DNA from 2 places in the Herbidospora sp. NBRC 101105 genome. Region 2 is predicted to be linked to the other one. Evidence: riboswitches for the same ligand, from Rfam matches in the RefSeq annotation. Region 2 holds a riboswitch; the other holds the start of a gene.
The links. A riboswitch is a leader RNA that binds a small molecule or an ion and turns the genes downstream of it on or off. The one in region 2 is predicted to bind glycine.

Region 1: linked by a shared signal. The riboswitch ahead of gcvT (glycine cleavage system aminomethyltransferase GcvT) and the one ahead of gcvP (aminomethyl-transferring glycine dehydrogenase) in region 2 are both predicted to bind glycine.

What each region holds. Positions count from the first base shown of each region.
Region 1 covers NZ_BSSX01000008.1:117,625-122,443, forward strand. Annotated here, with positions in the region: gene QSK34_RS30220 (aldehyde dehydrogenase family protein) at 1-426, shown strand, start outside; gene QSK34_RS30225 (3-oxoacyl-ACP reductase) at 434-1,198, shown strand; gene QSK34_RS30230 (gamma-glutamyl-gamma-aminobutyrate hydrolase family protein) at 1,204-1,896, shown strand; glycine riboswitch at 1,913-2,010, shown strand; glycine riboswitch at 2,011-2,105, shown strand; gene gcvT (glycine cleavage system aminomethyltransferase GcvT) at 2,139-3,209, shown strand; gene gcvH (glycine cleavage system protein GcvH) at 3,206-3,595, shown strand; gene QSK34_RS30245 (L-serine ammonia-lyase) at 3,606-4,819, shown strand, end outside.
Region 2 covers NZ_BSSX01000001.1:1,789,314-1,794,132, reverse strand. Annotated here, with positions in the region: gene gcvP (aminomethyl-transferring glycine dehydrogenase) at 1-1,583, opposite strand, end outside; glycine riboswitch at 1,620-1,721, opposite strand; glycine riboswitch at 1,722-1,817, opposite strand; gene QSK34_RS07830 (MerR family transcriptional regulator) at 1,858-2,478, opposite strand; gene QSK34_RS07825 (bifunctional nuclease family protein) at 2,625-3,095, opposite strand; gene ftsR (transcriptional regulator FtsR) at 3,181-3,834, opposite strand; gene QSK34_RS07815 (double zinc ribbon and FHA domain-containing protein) at 3,837-4,367, opposite strand; gene QSK34_RS07810 (sugar phosphate nucleotidyltransferase) at 4,554-4,819, opposite strand, start outside.

The DNA of each region.
Region 1 (4,819 bases), on a different contig from region 2:
GCCGAACACCTCGCCCGGGTGCGCTCCTACGTGTCGGACCCTTACTTCCAGGGCAGTTGCCCCGAAGGCCCCGGCTACTGGTTCCCGCCGACGATCCTCACCGGCGACGACGACCCGGCCTACCGCGACGAGGTCTTCGGCCCGGTCGTGTCGGTGGTCCCGTTCGACGACGAGCACGACGCCGTCGCCAGGGCCAACGACACGCCCTACGGCCTGTCGGGCTCCATCTGGACCCGCGACGTCGGCCGGGCGTTCCGGGTCGCGCGCGCCGTCGAGGCGGGGAACCTCAGCGTCAACTCCCACTCGTCGGTGCGCTACTGGACGCCCTTCGGCGGCTTCAAGCAGTCGGGCCTGGGCCGTGAGCTCGGCCCCGACGCGCTGGCCGCCTTCACCGAGACCAAGAACGTCTTCATCGCAACGGATTAGGAACCACATGCAACGCTTGCAGGACCGGGTCGCCGTCATCACCGGCGCCGCCGGGGGAATCGGGCTGGCGACCGCGCGCCGGTTCGCCGAGGAGGGCGCCAAACTCGTCCTCGCCGACCTCGACGAGGAGGCGGGCCGCAGCGCCGCCGAGGAGGTCGGCGGCCTGTTCGTCAGGGCCGACGTGTCCCAGGAAGACGACGTGGTCCGGATGTTCGCCACGGCGTTCGCCGAGTTTGGCAGCGTCGACATCGCGTTCAACAACGCCGGGATCTCCCCCGCCGACGACGACTCGATCCTGACCACCGGCATGGACGCCTGGCGGCGCGTGCAGGAGGTCAACCTGACCAGCGTCTACCTGTGCTGCAAGCACGCGATCCCCTACATGCAACGACAGGGCAAGGGGTCGATCATCAACACCGCCTCGTTCGTGGCGGTCATGGGGTCGGCGACCTCGCAGATCTCCTACACCGCGTCCAAGGGCGGGGTGCTGGCGATGACCCGTGAGCTGGGCGTGCAGTTCGCGCGCGAGGGCATCCGGGTCAACGCGTTGTGCCCCGGCCCGGTCGACACGCCGCTGTTGCGCGAGTTGTTCGCCAAGGACCCCGAGCGGGCGCAGCGCCGTCTGGTGCACGTGCCGCTCGGCCGGTTCGCGCGGGCCGAGGAGATCGCCGCCGCCGTGGCGTTCCTGGCCTCCGACGACGCGTCGTTCGTCACCGCCGCCGAGTTCCTCGTCGACGGCGGCATCTCCGGGGCGTACGTGACGCCCCTGTGAGGCCCGTGATCGGTATCACGTGTTACGCCGAACCCGCGCGTTTCACGGTCTGGGACACCCCCGCGGCCCTGCTGCCGTGGGACTACGTCAGGCACGTCGAACGGGCCGGCGGGCAGCCGGTGATCCTGCCGCCCGCCGGCGACCCGGGCGAGCTCGTCGACCGTCTCGACGGCCTGATCCTGGCCGGGGGCGGCGACATCGACCCCGGCCGTTACGGCGGCGTGCGGCACCCGAGGACGGGACACGTCAGGGACTTCCGCGACGACGCCGAGTTCTCCCTCGTCAAGGCCGCGCTCCAGGCCCGCATTCCGCTGCTGGGCATCTGCCGGGGCCTCCAGGTGCTCAACGTGGCGCTGGGCGGCACGCTGGTCCAGCACCTGCCCGACGTGTGCGGCACCGACCGCCACTCCCCCGCGCCGGGCGTCTACGGCCGGGTCCCGGTACGTCTGGAGGAGCCGCTGCGACGGCTCTACGGCACCGGGGAGATCACGCCCGCCCACTACCACCACCAGGCCGTCGACCGCCTGGCGCCGGGCCTGGAACCGATCGCCCGCGCCGACGACGGCACGATCGAGGCCGTCAGGCTCGACGACACCGTGTGGGCGGTGCAGTGGCATCCGGAGGCCGACGAGGAGGCGCCGGTGTTCGGGTCGTTCGTCACCCGCGCCGGGTTTCGTCCGGCCATACGGGGCAGATAGGCTGACCGCACACCATTGATCCCGCGCGGGAGAGCGCCCTGGCAGCCGGCCAGGGACCCTGAAGGAGCAAGCCCTCCCCGCGAACCTCTCAAGGCAAAGGACCGTGCGGGCGAGGTGTCCTCTGGAAAGCAGGCCGGTGGCCTCGCCGAAGGTGAAAGTCCGGCAAAACTCGGGCGAAGCTCTCAGGCACCCATGACAGAGGGGGAGGATGCTGACATCCGACCTTATTCGAGGTGCGCTTCATGTCCCGACCGACCCCGCTGCACGAGGTGCACAAGAGCCTCGGCGCGACCCTGACCGACTTCGCCGGTTGGCTGATGCCGCTGCGCTACGGAAGTGAGTCGGCCGAGCACACCGCCGTCCGCACCGCCGCGGGGCTGTTCGACCTGTCCCACATGGGTGAGATCCACGTGACCGGCGCGGGCGCGGCCGACGCCCTCGACTACGCGCTGGTCGGCAACCTGGGCGCCCTGGAGCCGGGCCGGGCCCGCTACACGATGATGTGCGAGGCCGACGGGGGCATCGTCGACGACCTGATCGTCTACCGGCTGGCGCCGGAGGAGTTCATGGTCTGCGCCAACGCCTCCAACTACCTTCGGGTCGCCCGCGAGCTCACCGACCGCGCGAAGGCCTTCGACGCCGTGGTCGACGACCGCTCCGACGCCTACGCGCTGCTGGCCGTCCAGGGCCCGCGCTCCCAGGAGATCGTCGCCAAGCTCACCGACGCCGACCTGGCCAACCTCAAGTACTACACCGGCCTCCCGGGCACGGTCGCGGGCGTCGGCGCCCTGATCGCCCGCACCGGCTACACCGGCGAAGACGGCTTCGAGCTGTTCGTCGCGGCCGACGACGCGGTGGACCTGTGGGGCGCGCTCATGGAGGCCGGGGCCGCCGAGGGCCTGGTGCCCGCCGGGCTGAGCGCCCGCGACACCCTGCGGCTCGAAGCCGGCATGCCGCTGTACGGCAACGAGCTCACCTCGGCCACCACGCCCATGGACGCCGGTCTGGGCAGAGTCGTGCGCTTCGACAAGCAGGGCGACTTCGTCGGCCGCGCCGCGCTCGACGGGGCCGAACCGGCGAAGCGCCTGGTCGGCCTGGTGATGAAGGGCCGCCGCGTGCCCCGCCACGGCTTCGCCGTCGTCGACGCCGACGGCGCCGTGGTCGGCGAGGTCACCAGCGGGGCCCCGTCGCCGTCGATCGGCCGTCCGATCGCGATGGCCTACGTGACCGCCACCCCCGCCGCCGTGGACATCCGCGGCTCCCACGAACCGGTCGACGTCGTTGACCTGCCTTTCTACAGGAGGAAGAAGTGAGCAGCATTCCCGACGAGCTCAGCTACACCAAGGAGCACGAGTGGGTGGCCGGGCTCGATGACGGTCTGACCGTCACGGTGGGAATCACCGCCTACGCGTCCGAGCAGCTCGGCGACGTCGTGTACGTCCAGCCGCCGGAGGTCGGGTCGAACATCGAGCTGGGCGACGCGGTGGGCGAGGTCGAGTCGACCAAGTCGGTCAGCGACATCTACGCCCCGGTGAGCGGCGAGGTCACCGCGGTCAACTCGACGGTCGTCGACGACCCCTCGCTGGTCAACAGCGACCCCTACGGCGACGGCTGGTTGTTCCAGGTGCGCATCACCGGCACCCCCGACGATCTGCTCACCGCCGAGGAGTACACCGCCCTGATCTCCGGCGACAGCTGATCGTCCGCCCATGGCGATCAGCGTCTTCGACCTGTTCAAGGTGGGCATCGGGCCGTCCAGTTCACACACGGGCGGCCCGATGGCGGCCGCGCACAAGTTCGCGCGCGGCCTGCTGCACGACGGTCTCCTGGAGAAGACCGTGCGGGTGCAGGTCATCCTCTACGGCTCCCTCGGCCTGACCGGCAAGGGCCACGGCAGCGACAAGGCCGTGCTGCTGGGCCTGTCCGGGGAGAAGCCCGAGCTCGTCGACGTCGACGCGGTCGACGGCAAGCTGGCCGCGATGCGCGCGGCCGGCACGGTGTCGCTGATGGGGCAGCGTTCGGTGCCCTTCGTGGTCGGCGACGACCTGGTGTTCGAGCGGAAGGTCTCGTTGCCCCACCACCCCAACGGCATGCGGTTCACCGCGTGGGGCGACAGCGGCGACGTGCTGCGGGAAAAGGTCTACTACTCGGTCGGCGGCGGGTTCGTCGTCGACGAGAACGCCACCGGCGCCGACCGCATCAAACCCGACGACACCCCGCTCCCCCATCCGTTCACCACGGCCGGTGAGCTGCTGGCACAGTGCGCCGAGACGGGTCTGTCGATCTCGGGGCTGATGATGGCCAACGAGCGGGCCTTCGGCCGTACCGAGGAGCAGATCAAGTCGCAGCTGCTGCACCTGTGGCGGGTCATGGACGAGTGCGTGCGGCGCGGGTCGTCGCGCGAGGGCGTGCTGCCGGGCGGGCTGAAGGTGAAGCGCCGGGCCCACCAGCTCCAGCGCCGCCTGCAGAGCGAACCGGCCGACGGCGACCCGCTCCAGGCGATGGACTGGGTGACACTGTTCGCGCTGGCCGTCAACGAGGAGAACGCGGCGGGCGGGCGCATCGTGACCGCGCCGACCAACGGCGCGGCGGGCATCGTCCCGGCGGTGTTGTCCTACTACACCCGGTTCATCCCGGGCGCCGACGACGACGCGGTGGTGCGGTTCCTGCTCACGGCGGGCGCGGTCGGCGTGCTCTTCAAGGAGAACGCCTCCATCTCGGGCGCGGAGGTCGGCTGCCAGGGCGAGGTCGGGTCGGCCTGCTCGATGGCGGCGGCCGGGCTGACCGAGGTGCTGGGCGGCACGCCGGAACAGGTGGAGAACGCGGCCGAGATCGGCATCGAGCACAACCTGGGGCTGACCTGCGACCCGATCGGCGGGCTGGTGCAGATCCCGTGCATCGAGCGGAACGCGGTCGCGTCGGT
Region 2 (4,819 bases):
TGGATGGAGGCGAACTCCGGCCAGGTGATCGGCTCCATCTCGGTGGTCGCGTTGAGCTTCATCGTGCAGGAGCCCAGCGGGATCATCGACCGGTCGAGCGCGATGTCCTTGTCCTGGAGTTTGCGCAGGTAGCGCAGCATCGCCGTCTCGGAGCGGTGGGCGTGGAAGACCGGGTGGGTCAGGTAGCCGGTGGTGCGCTGGAGGTCCTGGGGCAGCGCGTCGTCGGTCGAGATGTCCAGGTCGTCCACCGACGGCCCCTCGACGCCGAAGGCCGCCCAGACGGCCTCCAGGTGCGCGGAGGTCGTCTTCTCGTCGCAGGCGACCGCGACGTGGTCGGCGCCGTCCTGCCGCACGTTGACGCCGCGCTCGCGGGCCGCCTCGGCGATCTCGGCCGCGCGGCCGGGCACGTGGGTGGTCACGGTGTCGAAGAACTCGTCGTGGACGACCTCGACGCCCCCCGCCCGCAGCCCGGCGGCCAGCACGGCGGCGTGCCGGTGCACCCGCTGGGCGATCCGGCGCAGGCCCTCGGGGCCGTGGTAGACGGCGTACATGGAGGCGATCACCGCCAGGAGCACCTGGGCGGTGCAGATGTTGCTGGTCGCCTTCTCGCGGCGGATGTGCTGCTCGCGGGTCTGCAGGGCCAGCCGGTACGCCGGCCGCCCGTCGGCGTCGACCGACACCCCGACCAGACGGCCGGGCATCTGCCGCTGCAGGCCCTCGCGGACCGACATGTAGGCGGCGTGCGGGCCGCCGAAGCCGAGGGGCACGCCGAAGCGCTGCGACGAGCCGATCGCGATGTCGGCCCCGAGGGTGCCGGGCGCCTCCAGCACGGTCAGCGCCAGCAGGTCGGCCGCCACGGTCACGACCGCCCCGGCGGCCTTGGCCCGGCCCGCCAGCTCGCGGAAGTCGGCCACCCGGCCGGAGGCCCCCGGGTACTGGACCAGGACGCCGAAGCACTCGGGCAGTTCGCCGGTGTGGTCGGACTCGACGAGGGTGATGCCCAGCGGCTCGGCCCGGGTGGCCAGCACCGCCTTGGTCTGCGGCAGGGCGTCGGCGTCCACGACGAAGACGTCGCTCTTGACCTTGGAGGCCCGGCGGGCCAGCGTCATCGCCTCGGCGGCGGCGGTGGCCTCGTCGAGGAGCGAGGCCCCGGCGACGTCGAGCCCGGTCAGGTCGCTGACCACGGTCTGGAAGTTGAGCAGCGCCTCCAGGCGCCCCTGCGAGATCTCCGGCTGGTAGGGCGTGTACGCGGTGTACCAGCCCGGGTTCTCCAGCACGTTGCGCAGCACCACGCCGGGCGTGATGGTGTCGTGGTAGCCCAGCCCGATCATCGAGGTCAGCACGGTGTTGCGGGCGGCCAGCGCGCGCAGTTCGGCGAGCGCCTCCGGCTCCGACACGGCGGCCGGCAGGTCGAGGGCGCGGGTGGTGCGGATCGACTCGGGCACCGCCACGGCCACCAGGTCGGCGATCGTCTCGTAGCCGACGGCCTCCAGCATGCGCGCCTGAGCGGCGTCGGAGGGCCCGATGTGGCGGGTGGCGAACGGCGGGGCGTCCAGGTCACGGAGCGGTGTGCGATCGGTCATGACAGGAACTCCAGGGCAGACGAGACCAGGGCGGTCTCCCCCTCTGTCATGGAACCTGAGAGCTTCACCGGACGCCGTCGGCCGGTTTTCCCCTTCGGTGAGGCGCCGCCTGGACGGCGGACCTGCTTTTCAGAGCTGCCTCGCCTGGCGGTACCGGGTGCCTGAGAGATTCCGGGGAGGTTTGCTCCTTCGGCGCCCCATCAGTGCTGATGGGGACTCTCCCGCGCAGGGTCGATGGCTACGACAACCTTACCCGTACCCGGGAGATGGAGCCTCAACCGGTGCGGCGGGCCCGCCTGCGCTGGGCCAGTTCGTCGGAGGGGTGGTCGGCCTCGTCAGTGTCGGGGCCGACCGCCAGTTCCCCCGGCAGCTCCGCGAGCGATCCCTCGACCTCGCGCCAGACCCGGCCGAGGGCGATGCCGAAGACCCCCTGCCCTCCTTGGAGAAGGTCGATGACCTCGTCGGCGGAGGTGCACTCGTAGACGCTGACGCCGTCGCTCATGAGCGTGATCTGGGCCAGGTCGTTGACCCCGCGGTCGCGCAGGTGCTGGACGGCGGTGCGGATCTGCTGGAGGGAGACGCCGGTGTCGAGGAGCCGCTTGACGACCTTGAGCACCAGGATGTCGCGGAAGCTGTAGAGCCGCTGGGAGCCGGAGCCCTGGGCCGCCCGGATCGTCGGCTGCACCAGGTCGGTGCGGGCCCAGTAGTCGAGCTGGCGGTAGGTGATCCCGGCGGCAGCGCATGCCGTGGGGCCGCGGTAGCCGATGTCGTCGCGCACCGCCGCGGGCCGCTCGTCGAACAGCAGACCCTGCTCGCCGGCGCGCTCCCGCGCCGACTCACGCTGAGCCGAGTCGTGCTGGTCGGCCTTGTTACCCTCGCCGCTGCTGACCGCCACTGCGGACCTCCGGCTTTCTCTCATCCCACGGTCTGATCTGGGGGTACGCGAACTACAACCGTGGATTCCCTTGCACCGTAGGACTGGGGAAAGGCACAGTCAACGACCGCCCCCGGCGCGTCGTGAAGGTGAGATAACCCCTCAACTCAACCGGCACGGCCGAAATCCTCGGGGCTGATGTTGTCCAGGAACTCCCGGAACTTCTCGACCTCGTCCTCCTGGTCATCGGCCATGCTGACGCCGTTCTCCCGCATGACCTCCTCGCTGGCGAAGATCAGCGCGTCGGTCCGCAGGGCCAGCGCGATGGAGTCGGAAGGACGTGCGCTTACCTCTACGCCGTTGGAGAACACGAGGTCGGCGTAGAAGATTCCGTCACGCAGCGCGACGATGTTGACGCGTTCGAGTGACACCTTCAACGCGCCCAGCACATTGCGGAACAGATCGTGGGTCAGCGGCCGGGGCGGCGGTTCGTCGGCCTGGGCGAGCGCGATCGCGGTCGCCTCGGTCATGCCAATCCAGATCGGCAGGTAGCGGTCGCCGTTCGCCTCCTTGAGAAGGACGATCGGCTGGTTCGAGGGCATCTCCACCCGGACCCCCACGAACTCCATCTGCAACACAGGCGCTCACTCTCCGGGATGCGGCATTTCACCAGGTATTCAACTCACCAGGCATTCAACGTAACACCCGCGCGCCGGACCCGCGTCAACGGCCGAGAGAGCCGCGGACGGCCCCTTCCAGCAGCGCGGCGTGGATACGTAATAACAACCCGGAGATCTCCCGTGCCGATTCCCCGGCATGGTCGACGGCCCCCGGGGCCCGGCGGCGCAGCAGCGGCGCGACGGCCTGTTCGACCAGGCCCGCCTCGCGTTCGGCGGCGGCCTTGACCGCGCGCAGGTGACGGGCGTGGAGGCCGAAGGCGGCCAGCGCCCCGACGGTGCGGGCGATCTCGAGGGCGGCCTCGTCGTAGAGCCGGGCCGTCGGGGCGATCAGGCCGTAGTCTTCGAGCTCGGCCAGCGTCTCGTCGTCGATCTCGGCCGCGGCGAGCAGCTCCTCGCGGCTGAGCCGCACCGACACCGGCTCGGCGTCGACCGCCCGGGGGCGGGCCGACTCGTCGAGCTGGGATTTGATCACCCGCAGCGGCAGGTAGCGGTCGCGCTGTGCGGTCAGGATGAACCGCAGGCGCTCCACGTCGCCGGGGGTGAACTTGCGGTAGCCGGAAGGGGTGCGCTCGGGCTCGATGAGCCCTTCGCCCTCCAGGAACCGGATCTTGGAGATCGTCACGTCGGGGAACTCGCCCTGAAGCTGGGCGAGCACCTCCCCGATGCTCATGAAGGCCCTGGCCGCCTCGGCGCCCATGATCAGCCCCGGGTCAGGAACACCAGCCGGAACTTCCCGATCTGCACCTCGTCGCCGCCCGCGAGGGGGAACTCCTCGATGCGCTCCCGGTTCACGTAGGTGCCGTTGAGGCTGCCGACGTCGCGCGCGGTGAACTGCCCGCCGCGCCGGTAGAACTCGGCGTGGCGCCGGGAGACGGTGACGTCGTCGAGGAAGATGTCGCTCTCGGGGTGGCGGCCGGCGGTCGTGAGGTCGCTGTCGAGCAGGAACCGGCTGCCGGCGTTGGGGCCGCGCATCACGACGAGGAGGGCGGTGCCGGGCGGGAGCTGCTCGATCGCGGAACGGTCCGGAAGCAGGCCCTGGCCGGTGGCCTCCTCGATCGCCTCAAGCGAGATCGTCGAGGTGTTGTCGGGGACGAAGCCCTGACCGGTCGTGTAGGGGTTGGGAGGTGCCGGGGTGTGGGCCGCGGGGCTCAGCGGCGAACCGCATCGCGAACAGAAACGGGCATCCTCGGGGTTGGGGTGACCGCACTGCGTGCAGTAGACGCTGGGCATCGAACGGCTCGGCCTCTCTCACGACTAGCTCAAACTTGCGAATGCCGAAACTTACGCTGATCAGGCACAAAGGTCAAGGCAGACGCGCCGGACAATGGCCACCCAACGTTATCGTCAGGCACCGGCCACGGTCCATGGCGCCACACCAACCACATGTGATCACCGTTTCCCGGCCAGGCTATCGTTTCATGCCGACCCGGCGGCACGCTCGACCACGTCGGCCCATCGTTCGAGAAGCGACTGCGCGGTGTCCATGTCGTGTCCCTCGGCCCACAGATGGGTGACCGCCTCCGACGGGTCGGGCAGCACCAGCGCCCAGCTCCCGTCCTCTCCGACGACCCTGACCCCGTCGGTGGTGTCGATGCGGTCGCCCTCGGCGGCCTCGACGACCGAGCGCATGACGGTGCCCTTGTGGGCCCACGGGGTGGGCACGGTCCGGCGCAGCAGCTTGG